DNA from 4 places in the Thalassolituus pacificus genome. Region 1 is predicted to be linked to each of the others. Evidence: predicted binding sites of a transcription regulator. Region 1 holds the regulator's gene; each other region holds the start of a gene.

Region 1 (5,915 bases):
TCTGTTAATCCGTGTTAACAGGCTCTGGTTGCGGCGGCCGTGGTTTAACCACTGCCGCCGCACTGCTATTATGCCGGCAAATAAAAATCAGCTGCTGTCTGTTGCTCTCTGATTATCGGGAGAACAGTGACGGATTATCCGCTCAGCAGCCGATGTTGTGATCTGATCATTGGGGAAAAATATGAAAACGTTGCGTTTGGCCGCTCAGGGATTTCTGACTGCTGGTGCTCTGGTTTTACCGACGCTGGCGCAAGCCGGAGGCTCGCTGGATATCAGCCTGGCCGATGATGTCGCCCGCGTTGCTTACGATGCCACTCAGATGGGTTCTGGTCTGCACATTAATCTGGCTGCTCTGCATCATGAGGATGACGGTGATATGGTGTCTGCCGGTCTGCATGTGGTGGATGTACGCCCATCAAGCAGCCATCTGTATATTGGTGTTGGCGCAAAATTGTTTGCCTTCACCACCGATGATTATGATGGTGCAGCGATGGGTGTGGGTGGCTTTTTCCGCTACAGCTTTCCGGCAGCTCCGGATGTCGGACTTGCTGGCTATGCTTATTACGCACCGCCGGTGGTGTCCTTCGGCGATGCTGAAAATATGATCAACAGCGATATCCGTTTGCAGTTCAGTCTGCTGCCTACGGCGCGTATTTATGCGGGTTATCGCTATAACACCATTCGTATCGAAGATATTAATGACCGCTACAAATTGGGCGATGGTGCTCACTTCGGTCTGACCATCGATTTTTAATCGGATTCTTGTTTTTCAGCCCGGGTAAGCGCTATGTCCCAGTGGATCGGTTTTACCAATCAGAAACTCTACCAATGCCGTCTGCTGTTAGCACAGCTGGCCGATGTACAGCCGGCGCCGCCGGTATTACAACAGGCGCTGGAAGAGAGTGCTTTGTATCAACTGCGTGACGCCTGGTTGTCTTATCTGGCTGAGCTGGGCGATATGGTGGCGTATCGCCAGCCGGTGCGTTCGTTAGCGGAGTTGCTGCAGCATGCGCCAATGACGACTGGCGAAATGCGTGAACTGCAACAGTTGGCGGATGATGGCTTTTCCTGGCTGGCGCAGATGCTGGCCGCTGCCGACGCACAGACCCGGCCAGCCGGTCTTAATCAGCCAGCGCAGGTGGTACAGACAATGGATGCGCCGGTTAAAATTGCACTGGTCGCAACACCTGAGTCTCCGGTAGCCGGTTGGCTGCTCGATCTGACCCGGCTGATCGACGGCCAGCGTGCTAATCGTCAGGAAAGTTGAGGCGCGACTCTGCCTGTTTACACAGAACCGTTTACTTTTTATTACTAACGGTTCTGTGTGTCTGCCAAGCTATTGAAAAGATCCTGTGATACACTCCCGCGCCCAGTTTTGAGAGGCGGTTATGGCGCGCTTTTTTGAAATCGTAGAACTTTCCAATGGCGACATCGCCCTGCGTCGTGCCGACGATCAGGACAGCGATGCGCTGGTGTGTATTCATTTTTCCGAGGATGCCAAGGCCAGCCTGCAGGCACATCATATGGATGTTGCGCGGGTGATGCTGGAAGCGGGAGTGCGCAAAGTGGGCGAACTCTCCGGCATGGAAGTCGAACGCGAAGATTTTGATACGCCGGAATATCAGCAGCGTCTGCACTGAACGCTGTTTAATCCGGTTGGCAGACTGATGCATGTTTGTCATCCGTCTGAAGCAGACATAAAAAAGCCCTGATAATCTCAGGGCTTTTTTATGTCTGCTTCATGTTGTTAAAGGGGATACCGCTCAGGGGCGACGCTGAATCAGCACCAGATGACTGCCACTCTGGTCGGCCTGCTGGCGGATAACCTGGCGTTCGCGGCTGCTCAGTTCTCCCTGCCATTCAACAATCATATGGCTGTTGCCGGCGGCGAGTACTTTGCTGCACAGCGCCAGCTGGGTATCGTTACACAGGTCGAGATGAATCACCGGTGAATGTTGCAGGCCCATGCTTTCCAGCCAGCTCTTATTCATTGGACGATGCGGGCTGAGCCACATCAGCCAGCGTTTATGTGCGTTGCACTGTGCCAGCATCGGCAGCAGGTGCATTGGTTGAATTGCGCCCCCTTCACTGACGATAACTTCCGTCAGGCTGCCGCGCAGCGCATTGCCTGCGGTTGGCGTTAATCTGCCTGGACGCTGGCTGCTGAGTGACAAACCGGCTTCTTCCATTCCGAGTAATAACTGACGCATAACAATCACCCCGAACCTGTGAACAATTACTGTTAGCTACGGCGTACGACGCCGACGTATAAACCTTCAACGGCAAATTCCGTTTCCCGTAAATCAACTTCAATCGGCTTAAAGTCGTCATTTTCCGGGTGCAGAATCACCTGATTACGCTTCTTCTCGTAGCGCTTAACCGTGACTTCGTTATCGACGCGGGCAACGATAATTTCGCCATTACGGGCGGTTTCGGCTTTGTGTACGGCAATATAGTCGCCGTCGAGAATGCCGATGTTTTTCATGCTGTCGCCCTGAACTTCGAGCAGGAAATCTGCAGAAGGGCGAAAGAAGCTGGGCGGAATTTCGCAATAATCGGCGATGTGTTCCTGCGCGAGAATAGGCTCACCGGCGGCTACACGACCAACAATGGGCAGCCCCGGATTGTGTTCTTCAACAATGCGCAGACCACGGGATGCGCCAGGCATGATTTCGATCGCACCTTTGCGGGCCAGTGCTTTTAAATGTTCTTCGGCGGCGTTAGGCGATTTAAAGCCCAGTTCGGCGGCGATTTCGGCGCGGGTGGGCGGAAATCCCGTATCTTCCAGAGAGGAACGGATGAAATCCAGTACCTGCTGTTGTCGTGCCGTGAGCTTGATCATGATGCTTATCCAGTCTGTTGATCCATACAGTATGGTGTAAATGTATACAGTATTTTATCCAGTGTAAACCCCTGTTCTTTGCTGTCTGTTTATTCCTCTGTTGCAGCCATATTTGATTCTGTATGCGGGTGGCAGGGTGGCGGTATCAGGCTTTTAGCCTTTGGCCTTATATGGGGTTGCCTAAATCTCGTTTTAAACGTATGTTTGAAACAGTTGTTTTGTACTGTCGGCGATGGCAATAAAGCCGCGACAGCGTGATAGGGCAGATGCAGGGTTATGGCACAGAAAGATACGGTAAAAAGTATCCTGAATGCGGCAGAGGAGTTGTTTTCGGAGCGCGGCTTCGCCGAAACCTCATTGCGGAATATCACCACCAAGGCGGGTGTGAATCTGGCGGCAGTGAATTATCACTTTGGCTCAAAGAAATCGTTAATTCAGGCGGTGTTTGCGCGCTTTCTGACGCCGTTTTGTGAAGATCTTGAACAGGAACTGGATGCTGTTCAGGCGCAGTTGGATGGCCATGTGCCGCAGCTACCTGGTTTATTGATGCTGCTATCGCAGACGGCGCTGCGTGCCGGGCATGACAGTCCGCGTCGCCTGGGCATTTTTATGCGTCTGCTGGGGCTGGCGTATACCCAGGGGCAGGGTCACTTACGGCGCTTTTTGCAGAAAGAGTATGGTCCGGTGTTCAAAACCTTTATGCGCCTGGTCACGGCGGCGACGCCAGAGCTGTCGGATGAAGATCGTTTCTGGCGCATTCACTTTATGTTGGGCGCGACGGTGTTTACCTTATCCGGTGCCGATTCGCTGACGGCGATGGCCGAACACGATCTGGGTAAGGGATCGGATATTGCGCAGGTTGTTGATAAATTGATACCTTTCCTCGCATCCGGTCTTAACGCTCCGCATCAGGCTGGCTGAGCGGAGCCGGGATTCCCGTTTTCCGCTTTATTTACCAACAGGCCTTTGTTATGGCGCCAATGGCTGCGCAAACACATTCTTCGCAACCCGCTACTGAGACATCCCTGATCGAAGTGTCTATTGCCGATCAGGTCTTGCGTGTTTCCAGTGCCGGTATCTGCCATCTTTATCCGGTTTCCACGGCGCTTAATGGTGCCGGCGAGCAGGAGAACTCAGGCTGCACTCCCCGAGGCTGGCATCGTATCCGTGCCTGTATTGGCGGTGCACAGCCGTTAAATACGGTATTTGTTGGCCGCCGCCCCACCGGAGAACAATATTCACCGGAGCTGGCAGCCGCACATCCGCAGCGTGACTGGATTCTCAGCCGCATTCTTTGGTTGCAGGGGCAGGAAGTGGGGGTTAATCGTCTGGGGAAAGTCGATTCGATGCGCCGCTATATCTACATACATGGCACCCCCGATTCTGAGCCGATGGGCCAGCCTTTGTCCCATGGATGTATCCGAATGCGCAATGCCGATATTGCAGAACTATTTGATCTGGTCAGCGCCGGAACGCCGGTATGGATTCAGGAACACAGCTTTTCGAGGATTCCATGCCGCAATCTGTAATGCACAACCTGAATCAACACGTGGGTGTTGTGGCCGATATTGAGGGCACAGAATTAACTGCCGCTGATCGTGAATTTCTGCAGCAGCCGGAAATTTGTGGATTAATCTTTTTTGCCCGTAATTATCAGTCGCCGCAGCAACTGAAAGCGCTGACCAGCGATATTCTCAGTCTGCGTCCCGATTTATTGTTGTGCGTGGATCAGGAAGGCGGTCGTGTGCAGCGTTTCCGCGAGGGGTTTACCCGCCTGCCGCCGATGCTGGCGCTGGAAAAAGAATCTCAGCACAACCGTGAACAGGCGCTGACTCTGGCCCATGAACTGGGCTGGCTGATGGCCGCCGAGCTGCGTAAGCAGGGAGTGCACCTGAGCTTTGCGCCAGTGCTGGATATTGAAACCGATGTATCACAGGTGATTGGTGACCGTGCCTTTGGTCACGATGCAGTCACCGTTATCGCACTGGCTTCCGCTTTTGTGCGTGGGATGAATGAAGCCGGCATGGCGGCGGTCGGAAAGCACTTTCCCGGCCATGGAGCCATTGCCGCCGATTCGCATCTGGCGTTGCCGGTTGATCCTCGTTCCCGCATCGAGCTGAACGATGATATCGAGCCTTTTCAGACATTAATGTCGGCGGGTTTATTAGCCGGTATTATGCCTGCGCATGTGATTTATCCGGCGGTCGACAGTGACAATACCGCCGGTTTTTCTGCGCAGTGGCTGCAAAATATTCTGCGTACCGAGCTGCAGTTTAACGGCGTGATTTTCAGTGATGATTTATCCATGGCCGGAGCGGCCAGTGTCGGTGGTTATGGTGAACGTGCCGCTTGTGCAATGAACGCCGGCGCCAATGCGTTGTTGGTCTGTAATGACCGGGCAGCCGCGACTGAAGTGGTTGCGGCGGTAGGCAAACAATTAAATACATCAGGATGGCAGCGTTTGAGTCTGGCGGCTTTGCAGGGGCCATTCAACCGCGCTGAGAATGATGAACAATTCAATCAGCGGCGTTCTCTCATACAGCAACAGCTGTTGAATCTGCTGTAAAAGAATGAATACAGGCCGTCGTCTGACGGTGGTTTGAATGATATTGGAATGTTATGAATTTTGAAAAAATAGCCATTATTGGTGGTACCGGTTTAACCCAGCTTGAAGGCCCAGAAATTACCGCCAGCCATGATATGAATACTGCGCTGGGAAAACCATCCGGTGCGGTACAGGAAGGTCGCTGGAGTGATAAGACCGTGCTGTTTTTAGCGCGTCACGGCCATCCGCATGCAGTGCCTCCACATAAAATTAATTACCGTGCGAATTTACTGGCATTGCAGGAGCAAGGAGCGCAGGCGATTATTGCGGTGAATGCCGTCGGTGGCATTCATCCGGCCATGCAATCCGGTGCGATCTCTGTTCCGCATCAGGTGGTGGATTACACCTGGGGGCGCGAGAGCACTTTTTTTGATGGAGAATTCCGCCCGCTGGATCATATTGACCTGACGTATCCGTACGATGAAAGCCTGCGTCAGGCGTTAATTTCTGCTGCTGCCGATATTACCT
Region 2 (5,915 bases), on a different contig from region 1:
AATGGCATTATGGGCATGCTGTCATTACTCAAGCGCGAATGCAGCAGTGATAAGCAGCTGCATTATATTCGCATCGCGGAAAACAGCGCTTCAACACTGACCGCTCAGATTAACGATATTCTGGATTTTTCCAAGATAGGCGCAGATAAGCTACAACTGGAGCATACCGAGTTCAACATCAGTCATTTACTCAGCTCAATTGCCACCAGCATGTCGGTGCGGCCATTTGAATCCAATATCGAGTTTGTATTGGATAGCGCCGATATTAACCATACCCATCTTCTCGGCGATCCGGTCAGGGTCCGGCAGATTATTGCCAACCTTGTATCGAATGCGGTGAAATTCACGCCTGCCGGAGAAATCGTTCTAAAAGCCGGAACGCATGATGAGGGAAACGGCAATGTTCGTTTCTCCTGTTCGGTAACCGATACCGGCATCGGTGTTGATCCGGAAAAGCATGACGTGCTGTTTGAAGCGTTCAATCAGGCCGATAACAGTACGACGCGAAAATTTGGCGGCACAGGATTGGGACTCTCAATCTGTAAACAATTATGTGCATTGATGAATGGCAGCATAGATGTTATCAGCAGCAACGAAGACGGAACCAGCATCGCTTTCAATATTCTGCTCAGCATGAGTCAGGATCAGCCTCATTCGCTCGCAGTGGATAGAATATTCTCGGCTCAGCAATGGTTAATTGCCTGCCCGAATCACTCATTGCGATATTCACTGGAAAAAATCGTCCATTATCATGGTGGCGAACCGACCAACGTTGACAGTGCGATGCAAGCTGAAATGATGCTGAGTAATAATCCATCAGCCGATTATTTATTACTCGATATCGCCTGGCTGCGCGGATCGTTATTAAATGCGTTGCAGCTGGGTACTTTTCAGGGGCGTCTGATGCTGCTGGTGCCGCCCGGATATGCCCCGGAACTGCCATTATTTCCCCCACAACTGAAAGCCATCACACTTACCCGGCCAGTATCTCCGGAAGATCTGGAGCTCACTTGGCGCAAACAGATGGGCCAGGTTCTGCCAGAAACGAATCGCCAACCTGACAACAACCATTATTCATTCACTCATCCCGACGGGCGCGCCTATCGTATATTGGTTGTAGACGATAATGTGATTAACCAGGAAGTAGCTTGCGGCCTGTTGGCAAACCTTAATATGGATTCACTGACGGCCAATAATGGTCAGAATGCCTTAGAAAAGCTGCAACAAAGCAGCGATAAAGAACCCTTCGACCTGATCCTGATGGATTGCCAGATGCCGGTCCTGGATGGATTTTCTGCAACGCAAAAAATCCGTGCTGGTGAGGCCGGTGAGCGTTATTGCAACATCATTATTATTGCCATGACCGCCGGTGTAATGGATGGTGATCGTGAGAACTGCCTGCAGTCAGGCATGGACGATTATCTGAGCAAACCCATTGAAACCGATCGTTTTGAAAGCACGTTGCGTGGCTGGCTCAGCCGCATTAAAACAGCAGAAGCAGCGCAGCAACCAGACACAAAGAGAACGATAATGTCTGCAGAAAACGACCCAGACTCAGCGCTCAACAGCAACAACAATGAAAGCACCGGAAATAAAAGTAACGAAAATGAAAATAATGGCCGCAAATTACCTGCCGAAGTGGCTGGCCAATCGGTGTGGGATAGGGCTGGTGCATTACAGCGATTGATGAATAAAGAAAGTATTCTGACCCGCGTCGTGGAATTATTTATCAATACATCAGGGGAAACGCTGCAAGCCTTACAGGACGCACTGGCCGCTCAGGATATCAGCAGTATTCAGGCGCAGGCGCATACACTGAAAGGGGTCGCCGGGAATATTGGTGGTATGCAATTGATGGCCCTCAGCGGGTTGTTGGAACAAGCCGCCCGCGAACAGGACAACAGCCGCTTGCAAAGCCTCAGTCTGCATTTGCCGCACTGCTACAATATGCTGATGGAATCCCTGCAGGAAAATCAGCCGGAATAAACACTACTGGCCAAGACGCATGCGGTTAAAACACCTTAACTCCCTGCCGCCGGTGTTTTTTTCCTGCTCCGGCCTGCTGTGCTTTTACTTTTCCCGGCGCGACCTGCCCTGCTGACGCTCTTTTTCCCTGAGCTGTATTTGCGTCTGCCTGCAGTGTTCGCTGCACTTCCCGCTAACCCCGAAAACTGCACAGTATCCGCCGTCAGGGCTGAATGAATCAGCTGGTGCAGTTGTTCGGTCATCGGTTGCATAAAAGCAGCGTAATTCAAAGCTTTGTGTGCGATGTCCTGTAATTGCTTTTCCCAATGCGCCGTCATGTCCGGCCGCGTACTGGCCTCTGGCAACGCATTAATCAGTGTTTGTCCCAGTGCTGTCGCGCGAATGCTTTTGCCTTCTCGCTGTAAAAAACGGCGTTTAAATAACAATTCAATAATGCCGGCACGGGTTGCTTCTGTTCCCAGGCCATCGGTTTCTTTCAGAATACTTTTCAGGCTTTTATCCTGCACAAAACGACCAATCCCGGTCATCGCTGCAAGCAAACTGGCATCGGTAAAATGTGGTGGTGGCTGAGTGTGTTTTTCCTGCAGCAAAGGCTCTCCACTCCACAGTACCTGTCCTGCTTTTAACGGCGGCAATGGTGCTTTAGCGCTTGTCTGATTCTCTTTTTGCGGCAGTAATACTTTCCAGCCCGGCTTCAGGGTTTCCCGCTCAGTAGCGCTGAACAGACCACCAGCAATGATGAGACTGATTTTGGTATCGGCGTATTCATAGTGAGGAAAAAACTGCAGCAGATACTGGCGCGCAATCAGTGCATAGAGTTTTTGTTCGGTACTGTTTAAGCGTCCGGCAGGCAGTACTTTGGCGGTCGGAATAATCGCGTGATGAGCACCCACTTTGGCATCGTTCCAGGCCTGGCTGCGGATTGAACTGTCAGCCTGAGCGCAAGCCGTAGCCAGCGCCTCGCTGTGTGCACTCACAGCCGTTATAACCTGCTGCCGCTGGGCAAAGTGCTCCTGCGGTAAATAACGGCAGTCGGAGCGGGGGTAGGTAATTAACTGATGCTTTTCATACAGGCTCTGTGCTCCGTCCAGCACCTGCTGCGCGCTCATGCCCAGTGCTTTAGCTGCATCAATCTGCAACGCCGATAAATTAAACGGCAGCGGCGGTGCCTGCTTTTTTTCTTTACGCTCAACCTGTTCAACCTGTGCAGGTTGCTGACGAATACGGGCGGCGACATTGGCGGCCAGCTTCGGATTCAGCACCCGGCCTTCCTCATCCTGATGCGCGGCACAGGCATCACTCGGCTGCCAGTTAGCGTAGAAACTCAGTGGAGTGTCTGCGGTTAAATGAACAGCCGCCTGCACCTCGTAAAACGGTTTACTGATGAAATTATTGATCTCTTCATCGCGGCGAACCACCAACCCGAGCACCGGTGTCTGTACGCGGCCCACCGATAACACACTGTTCACTCCGCCCTGACGGCCTTTAATGGTGTAAGCACGGGTCAGATTGATGCCGTATAACCAGTCGGCGCGGGAGCGCGCCAATGCTGATACTGACAGCGGTACAAATTCCTGATTGGAACGCAGCTGCTGTAACGCCCTGCTGACAGCCTGTGGATTTAAATCACTGACCAACAGTCGCTGCATTGCCTGACGTTTGGCCGCGGGCACTTTCAGAAATTCAATAACCTCGTCCACCAGCAGCTGGCCTTCGCGGTCAGGATCGCCGGCATGCACCAGATTGTCGGCTTCTTTCACCAGTTTACGCAGCACGGTTAATTGTTTACGGGTTTGTGGTTTAGCCTGCAGCTGCCACTGTGCCGGTATAATCGGCAAATGATCGAGCCGCCATTGCTTAAAAGCCGGATCATAAGCATCCGGTTCTGCCTGCTCTAACAGATGGCCAATACACCAACTCACCACATCGCCGTTGGCGGCACGGATAAATCCTTCGCCCTTAGTGTGCGGCTTGGGCAGCACGGCGGCGATGGCACGGCCAAGACTGGGTTTTTCGGCAATAATCAGGCGCATAGCAAACAACTGTATTTTTATACAGCATCCATCATAGCCGAGCTGTTACCGCTCTTCCAGCATCAGGCCGCTCAACACAGGCTGGCATAGCAACAGCGGCCTCCCGCTTTATTTAACAAATCGCTCAGCAAAATATCTGTTCTATGCTGAAAACAGTCCGTTTTCAGGAAAAATCCCATGCGCAACAGTATCCGCACACAAATAATGCTCGCGGTTGGCAGCACCATTCTGGTGCTGCTCGCCCTCAGCGGTGTTTTTACCTACGAACAAGCACGCAGCAGCCTTGAGCAGGCCATCAGTGAACGCATTCAGGTTACCGGCGAGCGCGCCAGCCGCTACGTCAGCAGCTGGATCAGCAATAAAGGCCAGGTATTAAGCGGCACAGCCAAAGCGCTGCTTAACAATGAACGCATCCCGGTAATTGAGCAGGGGCTGGAATCCGGTAATTACATGTACCTGTATCTGGGCACCGATACCGGGGAAATGATCATGCGCCCGGATGATGAAATGCCGGACGACTATGACCCACGTACCCGCCCCTGGTATCAGCAGGCGATGGCCGAGAGACGCCAGGTGCTGACGCCACCTTATGTGGATGCCACGACTAACGAATTGATCGTAACCTTTGCCGAGCCACTGCGCGGCGGCGTGATCGGTGGGGACATATCCCTCGAGGCCATTGTAAAAGAGGTTCTGGGTATTGATCTGGGCGAAAGTGGTTATGCGGCACTGCTCGATAGCAAAGGTGACTTCATGGTTCATCCGGAGCAGAAATTACTGGGTAAAAACGTCTCCACCCTGCTGAGCGGCAGCACACAACTGCAACTGAACACAATCCAGCAAACCAGCTTCAATGATCGCAGCAGTCTGGTGGGCCTGTATTCCATTGATGGCACCGACTGGCGTCTGCTGCTGGTCGTCGATCAGGCCGAAGCCTTTGCCAGCCTCGCCACTCTGCGCTGGTCCAGCATGTTGATCGGCATACTCACCATTGTGGTGGTTACCCTGATCGCCGGCATGATCATCTCCTATCTGCTACGGCCTCTGGTGGTACTTAACACGGCCATGTCTGACATTGCTCAGGGGGAAGCGGATTTAACCCGTCGCCTGCAGGTAGATCGCAATGATGAAATTGGCGCCCTGAGTAACTCGTTTAATGTGTTTGTTTCTTCCATTCACGAGCTGGTATCGCAAAGCCGTGATTCATCCCACGAGCTGGATGGTATTGCCAAATCGGCGCGCGAAAATGCCGAGAACAACAACCAGGCGGTACAGTTACAACAGAACGAAATCAGCCAGGTGGCCGTCGCGGTTAACGAACTCTCTTCCACATCGTCGGAAGTAGCGACCAACGCGTCCGATACCGCCCATGCTGCGCAAAGTGCCACGAACGAAGGCAATAAGGGCATTCAGAATGCGCAGGAAAACAAACGCCGTATGGACGGTTTGTCACAGCAAATGGACAGCGCTACCGATGTAATCAACCAGCTGGATAATCAGGCGCAGCAGATCACCGGCATTCTTGCGACCATTCAGGGCATTGCCGAACAAACCAATTTACTGGCGCTGAACGCTGCCATTGAAGCGGCACGTGCCGGTGAGCAAGGACGGGGATTTGCCGTGGTAGCTGACGAAGTACGTACCCTGTCACAGCGCACACATACCGCCACCGGCGAAATTCAGGAAATGATCGACAGTCTGAAACACCACAGCCAGAAAGCCGTGGGCATTATGGAAACCAGTAAGCAACTGACCTCAGAAACCGCCAGCAGTGCGATACAGGTAACCGACAGCCTGACCGCGATTTCAGATGCACTGCACGATATTTCTAACCGTTCGCAAAGTATTGCCAACGCCTCACGCGAGCAGCATGCCGCCACCGAAGAGATCAGCCGC
Region 3 (5,915 bases), on a different contig from region 1:
AATCTCACCGCCCGGCAACGTCACCGGCGTACCACCAGCACGGGCCAGCACTTCTCCGCCCAGTCCGGGGATGCGCATTTTCAGACCTTCAAGATCGGAAACGCTGTTAATTTCTTTATTAAACCAACCGCCCATCTGCACACCAGTATTACCACCCGGTAACGGCAGTAAATTAAACGGCGCGTACACTTCTTCCCATAACTGCTGGCCGCCACCGTACTGAATCCAGCCGTTCATTTCCTGCGCGGTCAGACCGAACGGTACCGAAGTAAAAAACTGTGCAGCCGGTGCTTTACCTTTCCAGTAATAAGCGCCACTGTGGCCCATTTCTGCGGTGCCCTGAGACACCGCATCAAACACCTGCAGCGCCGGAACCAGTTCACCGGCACCATACACTTTAATCTGCAGGCGTCCGGCCGACATATCATTCACCATGGTGGCGAAACGCTCAGGTGCCGTACCCAAACCCGGAAAATTCTTCGGCCATGACGTGACCAGTTTCCACTTAAATGTCTGTTGCGGCGCGGCTGCCACCGTCGTATTACCGGCATCGTTCTGACAGCCACTCAGACTGGTAAAAGCCAGTACCGACAGCAGTAAAGTTGTCAGGCGTTTCATCATCCATTTACTCCTTGTTATTGTTTCAACGTTATTTTTATCGGCGCTCAGAGCGCTTCCAGTTTGGCAAAACTGGCGACCAGCCACTTGCTGCCGGCATCATCAAAATTGACCTGAACGCGCAGGCCGCTGCCCTGCCCTTCGAATTGCAGTACGGTGCCTTCACCAAACATTTCATGATACACGCGCTGACCTAAGTCATAGGGCAGATTACCGTGGACAAAAGACGGCTGTGGCGAGCGGCTATGGCCGTTATCGCGTGCTGACAATGGCCGGCTGATGCTGTTTTTCAGGCGTACTTCGGCGATCAGCTCAGAGGGGATTTCACGGATAAAGCGCGAGGGCGTGCTGTAGTTTTCCTGACCATGTAAGCGTCGGCTTTCGGCATGGGTAATGATTAGTTTTTCCATGGCACGGGTAATACCGACATACGCCAGACGGCGTTCTTCTTCGAGACCTTCGGCTTCGTCCATCGACATTTTATGCGGGAACAGGCCCTCTTCCAGACCGGTCAAAACCACCTGCGGAAATTCCAGGCCCTTGGCCGAATGCAACGTCATTAATTGCACCGCATCTTCATATTCGTCGGCCTGACCGTCACCGGCATCCAGAGCGGCACGATCAAGAAATAACGCCAACTCATTGGCTTCCGCATCGTCATTTTCTTCGGAATTAAAGCCATCGGTGCTTTCAAACTGCCGCGCGGCGTTGATTAATTCTTCCAGGTTGTCGAGACGCGCCTGGCCTTTTTCGCCTTTTTCTTTTTTGTGATGCTCAATCAAGCCGCTCTGATTAATCATCTGATCGACAATTTCGTGCAGTTCCAGCTCGTCAATGCCGACGCTCATTTCTTCGACCAGATCGAGGAAACTCTGTACGGCTGCACTGGCACGTTTCGGCAGCATGCCATGTTGCACCGCGGCTTCCGCGGCTGACCATAACGAGCTGCCCTGATCCCGTGCATAGCTGCGCAGAATATCGACGGTTTTTTCGCCTATCGCGCGCGCCGGAACATTAATGACACGCTCAACCGAGGCATCGTCCTGGCGGTTCAGCAATAAACGCAAATACGCCAGAGCGTTTTTAATTTCCAGACGCTCATAAAAACGCTGACCACCGTAAATACGGTAAGGAATACCGGCACGCAATAACGCTTCTTCCAGGGTGCGCGATTGCGCATTGGAACGATACAGAATGGCCATTTCAGCACGCTGACGACCACTGCGCGCCCATTCATCGACACGGTCGGCAATATAACGTGCTTCATCCTGCTCATTAAAAGCGCTGTACAGCTGGATGGTTTCGCCTTCTTCACCTTCGGTGTGCAGGTTCTTACCCATACGGCCGGTGTTGTTGGCAATCACCGCATTGGCTGCATCCAGAATGGTTTTGGTCGAGCGGTAATTTTGCTCCAGCTTAATCAGTTCCGCACCGGGAAAGTCGTGCTGAAAATTGCGAATATTATCGATATTGGCACCGCGCCAGCCGTAAATAGACTGATCGTCATCGCCCACCGCCATCACCGATACCCGGTCGCCAGCCAGCATACGAATCCAGGCATACTGAATATTGTTGGTATCCTGAAACTCGTCGACCAGAATATTGCGGAAACGCTGCTGGTAATGTGCCAGTAAATCCGGATGCTGCAACCACAGCTCGTGGGCACGCAGCAGAATTTCACCGAAATCCACCAGGCCATTCTGTTGGCAGTTGTCTTCATACAACTGATACACCTGCTGCATGGTGCGCGAGAACGGATCGGCTGACGGCATCACATGCGCTGCACGGCGACCTTCATCTTTCTGCTCATTGATAAACCACTGGATCTGCTTTGGCGGGTAGCGGCTGTCATCAATATTGTTGGCTTTCATCAGGCGCTTGATCAGCCGTTGCTGATCATCGCTGTCGAGAATCTGAAAATGTTGTGGCAGCCGCGCTTCGCGCCAGTGCAGCTTTAACAACCGGTGCGCCAGACCGTGAAATGTTCCAACCCATAAACCGTTGGCCGGAATCTGCAGCAATTGCTCCAGACGGCCTTTCATTTCTTTGGCCGCCTTATTGGTAAAGGTCACCGCCATCACCGAAAATGGCGATACATTCTCTACCTGCAGCAGCCAGGCAATACGATGCACCAGAACCCGGGTTTTACCCGAGCCGGCACCGGCCAGTACCAACTGATGGCGTGAACTTGCAGCCACCGCATTGCGCTGGCCGTCGTTTAACTGATCGAGAAGTAATGATATATCCATGGCGTGCGAGTCTATCAGATGCCGGGGTAAAAATGCTGCTGTTTTATACAGTACATCGGCATCAGCAGACTGGCGGCGAACGCTACGGTGGCGGCCAGATTCCGCAGACGGCCAGTATTCCATAGGCTTCAATACAAAAAGCCCTTTATAATTCCCCGCTTACCAGCCAACACCAGGAAATCCTGTTGTGAAAAACAGCCCGATTCTGGCCGAAATCTCCGCCGCCATTCCCAGCCTGCGTAAATCCGAGGTGAAGGTGGCCGAGTATGTGTTGCGCTCACCGCAACAGGTAATGCACATGCGCATTGTCGACCTCGCGCAGGAAGCGCAGGTCAGCGAACCGACCATCGTGCGTTTTTGCCGCGGCATTGGCTGTAATGGCTTTCAGGAATTCAAAGTCCGCATCGCGCAGGAAATGGCCATCACCAATAATATTGGCCAGTTCGCGATTATCGAAGACGACAGCATTGAAGATATCTGCGACAAAATTGCCGACACCACCATTCAGCGCCTGCACCAGGTGAAAACCCAGTTGAAGAGCACACAGGTTGCCGCCGCCGCGAATGCCATCAGCAACGCGCGTCGGGTGGAGTTCTATGGTTTCGGTGCATCCGGTGCGGTTGCCATTGATGCCCAGCACAAGTTCTTCCGCCTGCAGGTTGCGACAGCAGCGTACAGCGATCCGCACATGCAGGCCATGTCAGCGGTGACACTGAGTGAACAGGACGTGGTGGTGGCCATTTCCCAGAGCGGACGCACCAAAGATCTGCTGCACTCCGTGCAATTGGCACAACAGCATGGCGCGATGGTGGTCAGCCTGGCACCCGCTAACACCGCGCTGAGTGCGGCTGCCGATTTGCCGATTGATATTAATATCGAAGAGGACACCGAGCAGTTCACTCCGATGACATCACGCATCGCCCATCTGATGGTGATCGATATGCTGGCCGTTGCCGTGACGCAACGCCGCGGGCCGGAGTTTGCTGCGCACCTGAATGCCATCAAGCGCAGTATTAAATCTCTGCGGCTGGAATCTGACTAAGCGGTCAGCTTCCAGACATCATAACCAGACAATTTACGACATAAACTAAAACTGCCGATGACTTTTTGCTCAGTACTTTGGCCATAAAATTCTCCTCTGGCCACCCTCAAAAGCAGCAACCCCACGATCTATATGGCCTCAGCACCATCATTAGTACGCTTGTGCTGCATTAACGGTATTGAACAGAATTTGGCCTGACTAACGATTACTGTCATTCTTTTGAAACCAATAAAAAGAAAAATCACAGCAGGATTTACTGTGATCAACCAGAGGGAAAGATGATGGAAGCAGCAATGAAATTCGAAGCCCACGAAGAAGTTGTCTCTTTTGATCGGGACGGCAAAGTCGTCGTTAATAAAGAATCCCAAATGTCGAAAAAACTGATGGCACGCCGCGCCATCGAAGCCCACCTGGAACGCAAACGACTGGAACACGACCTGGAAGATTTCTTAGCCGAATAAATCTGGCTTAATCGTCCGCTAAAAACGCCGCCAGCCAATGATGTATCTGTGCTGTTGTGGCGTTTTTTTATGCATGATGTTTAATACTTACACACAAAAAAGCCGGTCAGTTTCCTGACCGGCTTTTTTATTTCAGCGTTGGCTGAGTGTTACCAATTATTTATTGGTGAACTCAGGGTAGGCTTCCATACCGCACTCAGACAGATCCACGCCTTCGTACTCTTCTTCTTCAGTAACACGCAGACCCATGATCACTTTCAGCACCATCCAGGTGATGAAGGAAGCCGCGAATACCCATACGAAGATCGTTGCTGCGCCCATCAACTGGCCACCGAAGGTAGTGCCGTCTGCAGTTACCGGTACAACCAGCAGACCGTACAGACCAACTACACCGTGTACAGAGATCGCACCAACCGGGTCGTCGATTTTCATTTTATCCAGAGTCAGGATAGACAGTACAACAATCGCACCACCGATCAGACCAATGATGGTCGCTACGAAAGGCGTTGGTGTGTCAGGGCTTGCAGTGATAGCAACCAGACCAGCCAGAGCACCGTTCAGAGCCATGGTCAGATCCGCTTTGCGGAACAGGATGTAAGCCAGAACCAGAGCGCCGAGCAGACCACCAGCCGCTGCTGCGTTAGTGTTCATGAACACAACAGCTACCGCATGTGCATTACCGATATCACCCAGTTTCAGTACAGAACCACCGTTGAAGCCGAACCAACCCATCCACAGGATGAACGTGCCCAGAGTCGCCATTGGCAGGTTAGCACCAGGGATCGCACGGATTTCACCGTTAGGACCGTACTTGCCTTTACGTGCACCCAGCAGGATCACACCAGCCAGCGCTGCAGTAGCACCTGCCATGTGTACGATGCCGGAACCCGCGAAGTCTTTGAAACCAAAGTCATCACCCAGGCTGTACATACCGAATACAGAAGCACCACCCCAGGTCCACGCGCCTTCCATTGGGTAGATAACCGCAGTCATCACTACCGCGAAAGCCAGGAAAGCCCACAGCTTCATACGCTCAGCAACAGCACCGGATACGATGGACATTGCAGTCGCTACGAACACAACCTGGAAGAAGAAGTCTGAAGCGCCGGAGTAGATAGAACCACCCTGGAAGCCATCTTCACGCGCCGCGAAATCAGCCAGTACTGCAGCAGAATCCACTTCGGTGATGCCTGACAGGAAGTAACCGCCGCCGTACATAATCTGATAACCGCACACCAGATACATGGTGCAGGCAATCGCAAACAGCGCGACGTTTTTAGTCAGAATTTCAGTGGTATTTTTAGAGCGGACCAGACCCGCTTCCAGCATGGCGAAACCTGCCGCCATCCACATGACTAACGCACCGCATACCAGAAAATAAAAGGTATCCAACGCGTACTGGAGTTCGAAAATATTATTTTCCATTCTAAGCCCCCCGCATAAGGCTCTGATTCATTTAATGAGGAAGGATCAGATCGCGTCTGCGCCGGTTTCACCGGTACGGATACGAATGACTTGTTCCAGGTTGGTAACGAAGATTTTTCC
Region 4 (5,915 bases), on a different contig from region 1:
CCACAGGGCAGAAGCAAAACTCATGCGCGGCGCATTGCTAAATGCTTTGGCCGCCATGTAGTGGTCAAAGGCATGAAACCATTCATGCGCAATGCTGCCGGGGCCGGCATTTTTTGCCAGCGCAAAACTGCGTTGCAGCGGTGAATAATGTGCGGATACTCCCGGTCGGCCACCGCGGCCATATTGCAATGCCAGTGTGCCGCGCAACGAAATCAGCTCGCGCCGCAGACGCAGTGTTTTAGCGGTAGGTAATAATTGCCCGGCGAGAATCTGGGTTAAATCGCACAACGCATCGTAGAAGCAGGCGGCAGCGTATTCCTGTTCGCTTTGTTTTACCCAGCGGCCAATTTCCACACCGCGAAAATCAAACAACTGGCGAATGGTCAGAAAATCCGGAATCACGCCACCCAGCACGCTGCGATGGTCGGGGCCGGCGCGATAAAAACTGCGCTCGGTTAATGCGGTGGTCGGCTTGCCTGATTTGCGCATCGGATGTTGGCTGCTGTCTTTGGAAACAGCATTATGCCTGCAGAGTTTTCTGCGCTGTAGCGGAAATAAAAAATCCCGCGCAGGCGCGGGATTTTAAGGTCAGAGCCGAGCGGCAGACGCTGTTACCAGCGATCCGGCAACCACTGACCATTGCTGACCGCAAAGTTCACATGCACGTCGCTGCCGGAGGTGATGGCATTACGCAGCAGGCGGGCTTCATGGGCACTGGCCGGGGTTGTATAGCTATAGCCCGGATATTCAGCGGCACATGCAGCGGTACCGTTGGCGGCATTACCCATTGCCTGAGTGATGGCCCACTGGCCACTGTTGTTGCGGCAGGCATAGTTCAGGCTGTTGTCGGCAGCAACGCTCATAAAACGATTACCGTTGGCGTGGAAGCGGGCTACTTTTCCGTTGCTGTAGGCAGAAGCTGCACCTTCCGGCCCGACAGCCCAGAGCTGGTTGTTCAGGCGGTCACCGCTGTTATCCATATCGCCTTCATCAATCATATCCAGACCAAAAGCGTTGATACCGTTTTGCAGGCCGGTTAATGCATCTGCAGCGCTGACGTTATCGTTACAGAAATAGTTAATGCATTCCTGTGAGCGTACATAGCGGCTGCTGTTAAAGTGATTTTCGTAGACGTTCAGGCCACTGACGCCTTTGTTTTGCTCAAAGTTAACAGCAACACTTTTGGCAATATCACAGCCGGTGCTGCCATCATCTTTATAAATAAAGACCCGTTTTCCCTGTTGGCGGATTTGCTCGAAGGTCAGGTCGTAGGGCAGGGTCTGACAACTGCCAGCGGTGTAGACAATGTCGCCCAGCCATTCGACATCGCGTTGCAGCTGTTGATAGCCACTGCTGTCACCGTTGATATCGTCCTGCAGGTAGAAGAACACCACGTCATTGGCGTCGGCCCCTTTCAGCCAGCTGTCCACTTCACCCAGCATGCGGCGCAGCGTGGTGGTAAAGGTGGTGCCGCAATCAACCGAGTGACAGACCTTGGTGTAGCTGCCACCTTTACTGACATCCAGTTCAAAGAAACGCACACCCAGCTGCAGTTGCTCGATTAATGCACGACGATGGTTCGGGCCGGGAATCAGCTGACCGCCAAAATACGCGGTGCTGTTAAACGCATTGTGTGAAGCCAGGGCATTGGTTTCGCGGATAGGGCTGCGGTAACCGGCGGCTTCGGTAATATCGATCGCGGCTTCCTGCGCGGTAGGCACGCGTGACGTCACGCGGAAAGAATCAATATTATCTTCAGTCCAGCTCGCCGGGCGCTCTTCCAGATTGGACGTGCTGCGCGTCAGGATGCGGTTTTCTTTGCTGTAGTTAAAGCCGGGGTAATTAAAAATCTCGACATTGGCTTTACCGGCAACCAGCAGCGAAGAGGCTTTGTTACGGCCCAGTAATACATTATTCAGATCGGATTCACCTTCACCGGCCTGCAAGCAGTGTGGTGTGCCGCGAAAGCCCGGATGCTCGAATAAACAGGCAAAATCATTGCTGTTGCGGTTACGCACTTTAAATGAGCTGATGCCGTCGTTCATATTGCCCATTTTGTAGGTGTTGGCCATCACCCGGCTGTGTTTACCGCCGAAACTACCGTGCTCAAAAATCTCGATATAGCTGTTGCCGTACAGTTTAATGGACGACACCTTGTCGTTGCGGGAAGAGCCGATCCAGCTGTTATCACCAACGCCATAACACCATTCGGCGCCCTGATATTCTGCATGTTCATACAGACAGACTTTGTCTTCGGCCTGGGCTGCCAGCGCGGTGCCCGACAGCAATAATGCGGCGGTCAGCGCGCGCACAGAAGGTTTTTTCATACCGACCTCACAGAGAGAGTGGAGAGTTATTTTTGTTGTTCTCCGGTGGCGGCGTGAGATCACTCAACGGAGATAAGCTTCCATGCCGGAACTATCTTAGACCTGTGGTTGTTAAGGAGGTATGACAATATGAGACGATGGTCTTGTTTTTTTGGGGAAGTTTAAACTGATGAAATTATCAGAAGAAGCCAGCCGCAGAGAGCGGCTGGCCAGGCGTTCGCGTCAGCGGTTCAGCACTCTGCTCAGAGCAGTTTCATGGCGTCAATAAACGGTGGGTTTTTTTCGCGCAAAGCATCCAGTACCGGCTTGTGAAAGCGCTTTTTATGCTCGGCAAAAATAGTGCGTTTTTTATTAAAGGTACGGGCAAAGGTCAGTGCGCCTTCCAGTACTGCGTCTTTACCTTCAAAAATAGCGGTAAGGAAATGATCGGCGAGCAATTCCGCCGCACCGACCCGGCGGCCGGTCAGCAACATGTCGTTGTAGCGATACGCCGGCAGACTTTTCAGTACCACATCAATTAAACCCGGTACAAAGGGAATGCTCATATCCACTTCCGGGAAGCAGAAGTAACCACGGTCACTGCGCATCACGCGGAAATCACAGGCACAGGCAATCACACAGCCATTGCCAAAAGTATGGCCGTTAATGGCGGCAATCGCCGGTACCGGCAGTTGCATCAGTCGCGCATGACAGCGATCCATGGTGTGCATAAATTCTTTTACATCATCATGCTGGCCCCCCTGAATTGAGCCCATCAGCCAGGGCACATCCAGACCCTGACTCCAGCTTTTTTCATCGGATGAGGTAATTACCAGCGCTTTAAAATCGATATTATCTTCCACCGTCTGCAGGTGTTGCTCAAACTCCCGGGCAAACTGCAGATTGTGAGTATTGGCGCCGTTATCGAAGGAGATAATGGCAACCTTACCGCTGCCATCGCTGCGTAAACTGATCAGACTCATTGCTAATTCCTGCTTTATTCTTCAGTTAGGGCCTATCGACACTAATTAAACAGGCCTGTTATCGGCTAAAAACTCCTCAGACAAGGCGCTGAGAGTGTGGGATGTTCAGCACATCCCTGTGCTTCACCCCTTCGGGGTTGGCACGCCAATCTGTTCCAGACAGATTGGTAACGGGTTAAGCGAACGAACAGCAACGCAGGATGAGGGATTTTTAGCCATAACCCTCCGGGCTGAGGCCAGTTTTTCCCATCAACTTCGTCGTTCGTCATTCATTTAGCCCGCTAATATCACTCCTCTCTCCTTGTTCTGAAAAAAACTGGCTCTCAGCAGGCCGGATTTACTTAGTGTCGACAGGCCCTAAGCCGCCCAGCGGTGGCTGATCGCCATAAACATAAGTATCGGCTGGCTGCACAAATAAGTCCGGCATTAAATCGGTTTTATCGCTGTCCGGGTTGGCACGGTACTGATCGAAATTGGTTTCGCCACGGCTGCGCAGAAAATCTTCATCAATCAGCAACTGGCCGGTGATTTCACGTGCGCTGGTTTGCAGCAGCGTGTGAGCGGCGTCGGCCATAATCAGCGGATTACGTGCGCGGTCAAAAGACTGCTTACCGCCAAACGAGGTTGCCGCGGTGTGAATAACGGTACGTGGCCATAATGCATTAACGCTGATGCCATAGCGTTTGAATTCGTCCGACATGCCCAGCGTCAGCATCGACATGCCGTATTTGGTCAGGGTGTAAGGCGAATGGTTACGCAGCCAGCGGCGATCCATATCCAGCGGCGGACACAGACTTAAAATATGCGGATTGTCGGATTTTTTCAGATGCGGCAACGCTTTCTGGCTGAGCAGAAACACGGCACGGAAATTTACCTGCATCATCAGATCGAGTTTTTTCAGCGGCGTGCTTTCCACACCGGCCAGCGCGATGGCACCGGCATTATTGATGATGGCATCGATGCCGCCAAAACGCTCAACGGTTTTTGCAATCAGATTATCGACGTCTTCTTCGCTGCGCACATCCACTTTAATCGCCAGCGCCTGACCGCCGGCTTCTTCCACTTCGCGGGCAACGGAATGAATGGTGCCTTCGAGTTTCGGATTCGGCTCGTCGGACTTGGCGGCAATCACAATATTGGCGCCGTCACGGGCACAGGCCAGTGCAATTTCGCGCCCGATGCCACGGCTGGCACCGGTAATAATAATGGTTTTATTGTTGAGGCTGGCCATGCTCAGCTCCTGATTTTATTAATATGTAAGAATTATTCGGCGCTTTCATCTGCCTGTAACTGGATCAGCAACTGGCGGCCTTTTACCTGATCTCCGGCCTGCACCAGAATGTCCTGCACCACGCCATCCACACCGGCTTTTAACGGATGTTCCATTTTCATGGCTTCCAGTACCGCCAGCGTCTGGCCTTTCGTTACGCGCTCGCCGGCTTCAGCCAGTACGGTAACAATGGCACCGTCCATCGCCGCGCGCACCTGATCGGAACCGGCGCTCTGGGCGCGGCTGCTGACCAGCGTGACATCGCTGAAGCACAGGTTACCACGCGGCGTGTCCAGCCAGAGCTGGCCGTTGTCTTCCGCCCAGGCGATGCTTTGCTGCACATTATCAATTTCATAACGCAGCAGGTCTGAGGTTTTTTCCAGCAGGCGCAGGGCGCACTCTTCGCCGTTATGGTTAACCACTAATGACTGGCCGTCACGGCGGATGCTGAGGGCGAATACGGTGTCACCCTGTTTTAATTTTAGCGGCCGTGCCGCGCTGTGACTGCTGGTAAAACCCTGAGGCGCAGCGATTAATGCCGCCGCCAGTGCCAGATCATTAAGCTCGGGTTGCAGCGGCTGCATACTGGCGTGGTCGCTTAGATGCTCGCTGATAAAGGCGGTGGTTGCCTCGCCGTTAATAAACGCCGGGTGCGATAATATGGCCGTTAAAAAAGCGCGGTTATCGGCAATGCCGAGCAGGTGCGATTCACGCAGGGTGCGTAATAAACGCCGCCGTGCTTCTTCGCGGTTGCGGCCAAAGGCAATCAGCTTGGCCAGCATCGGGTCATAATGCGGGGTAACCGTTTGACCCTGCTGAATGCCCGAGTCGATGCGGATACCATCGTTAATGCTGTGCTGATCGGCGGTTTGCCAGAGTAATAATTTTCCGGTTTGCGGAGTGAAATTATTAGCCGGATCTTCGGCGTATAAACGCACTTCAATGGCGTGGCCCTGCAGGGTAATATCCTGTTGCGTGAAGCCCAGCGCCTCACCCTGTGCAACCTGTAATTGCAACGCAACCAGATCCAGTCCGGTAACCAGTTCAGTCACCGGATGCTCGACCTGCAGACGGGTATTCATTTCCAGAAAATAAAAATTCTGCTCAGCATCGACCAGAAATTCCACCGTACCGGCACCGTAGTAACCGCAGCTTTTTGCCGCAGCGACAGCGGCTTCGCCCATCGCACGGCGCAGGTTGTCATTCACAAACGGCGATGGCGCTTCTTCCACTACTTTCTGATGGCGGCGCTGTACCGAACAGTCGCGCTCGCCCAGATACACCACATTGCCGTGCTGATCGCCGAATACCTGAATTTCGATATGGCGTGGTTGCAGCACCGCTTTTTCGATAATT

Evidence for each region. The regulator LexA, encoded in region 1, represses DNA repair genes until DNA is damaged. The targets are predictions, from matches to a motif close to TACTGTNTANNTANACAGTA.
Region 2: the regulator LexA is predicted to act here: its motif matches at 4,027-4,046, upstream of NYR02_RS01610 (DNA topoisomerase III).
Region 3: the regulator LexA is predicted to act here: its motif matches at 2,901-2,920, upstream of uvrD (DNA helicase II).
Region 4: the regulator LexA is predicted to act here: its motif matches at 2,492-2,511, upstream of NYR02_RS14470 (peptidase inhibitor family I36 protein).

Annotation. Positions count from the first base shown of each region.
Region 1 is NZ_JAOANI010000014.1:426,492-432,406, forward strand. It holds gene NYR02_RS06735 (YfaZ family protein) at 182-754, shown strand; gene NYR02_RS06740 (DUF6586 family protein) at 788-1,267, shown strand; gene NYR02_RS06745 (hypothetical protein) at 1,389-1,640, shown strand; gene NYR02_RS06750 (cell division inhibitor SulA) at 1,764-2,210, opposite strand; gene lexA (transcriptional repressor LexA) at 2,243-2,842, opposite strand; gene NYR02_RS06760 (TetR/AcrR family transcriptional regulator) at 3,119-3,763, shown strand; gene NYR02_RS06765 (L,D-transpeptidase family protein) at 3,823-4,371, shown strand; gene nagZ (beta-N-acetylhexosaminidase) at 4,356-5,408, shown strand; gene NYR02_RS06775 (S-methyl-5'-thioinosine phosphorylase) at 5,462-5,915, shown strand, end outside.
Region 2 is NZ_JAOANI010000005.1:31,180-37,094, forward strand. It holds gene NYR02_RS01605 (ATP-binding protein) at 1-1,986, shown strand, start outside; gene NYR02_RS01610 (DNA topoisomerase III) at 2,022-4,019, opposite strand; gene NYR02_RS01615 (HAMP domain-containing methyl-accepting chemotaxis protein) at 4,197-5,915, shown strand, end outside.
Region 3 is NZ_JAOANI010000015.1:643,592-649,506, reverse strand. It holds gene NYR02_RS10100 (TRAP transporter substrate-binding protein) at 1-618, opposite strand, end outside; gene uvrD (DNA helicase II) at 666-2,867, opposite strand; gene NYR02_RS10090 (SIS domain-containing protein) at 3,055-3,909, shown strand; gene NYR02_RS10085 (PA3496 family putative envelope integrity protein) at 4,203-4,370, shown strand; gene NYR02_RS10080 (ammonium transporter) at 4,527-5,795, opposite strand; gene glnK (P-II family nitrogen regulator) at 5,841-5,915, opposite strand, start outside.
Region 4 is NZ_JAOANI010000022.1:181,015-186,929, reverse strand. It holds gene NYR02_RS14475 (CLCA_X family protein) at 1-489, opposite strand, end outside; gene NYR02_RS14470 (peptidase inhibitor family I36 protein) at 612-2,327, opposite strand; gene NYR02_RS14465 (enoyl-CoA hydratase/isomerase family protein) at 2,570-3,289, opposite strand; gene NYR02_RS14460 (SDR family oxidoreductase) at 3,627-4,520, opposite strand; gene NYR02_RS14455 (acetyl/propionyl/methylcrotonyl-CoA carboxylase subunit alpha) at 4,553-5,915, opposite strand, start outside.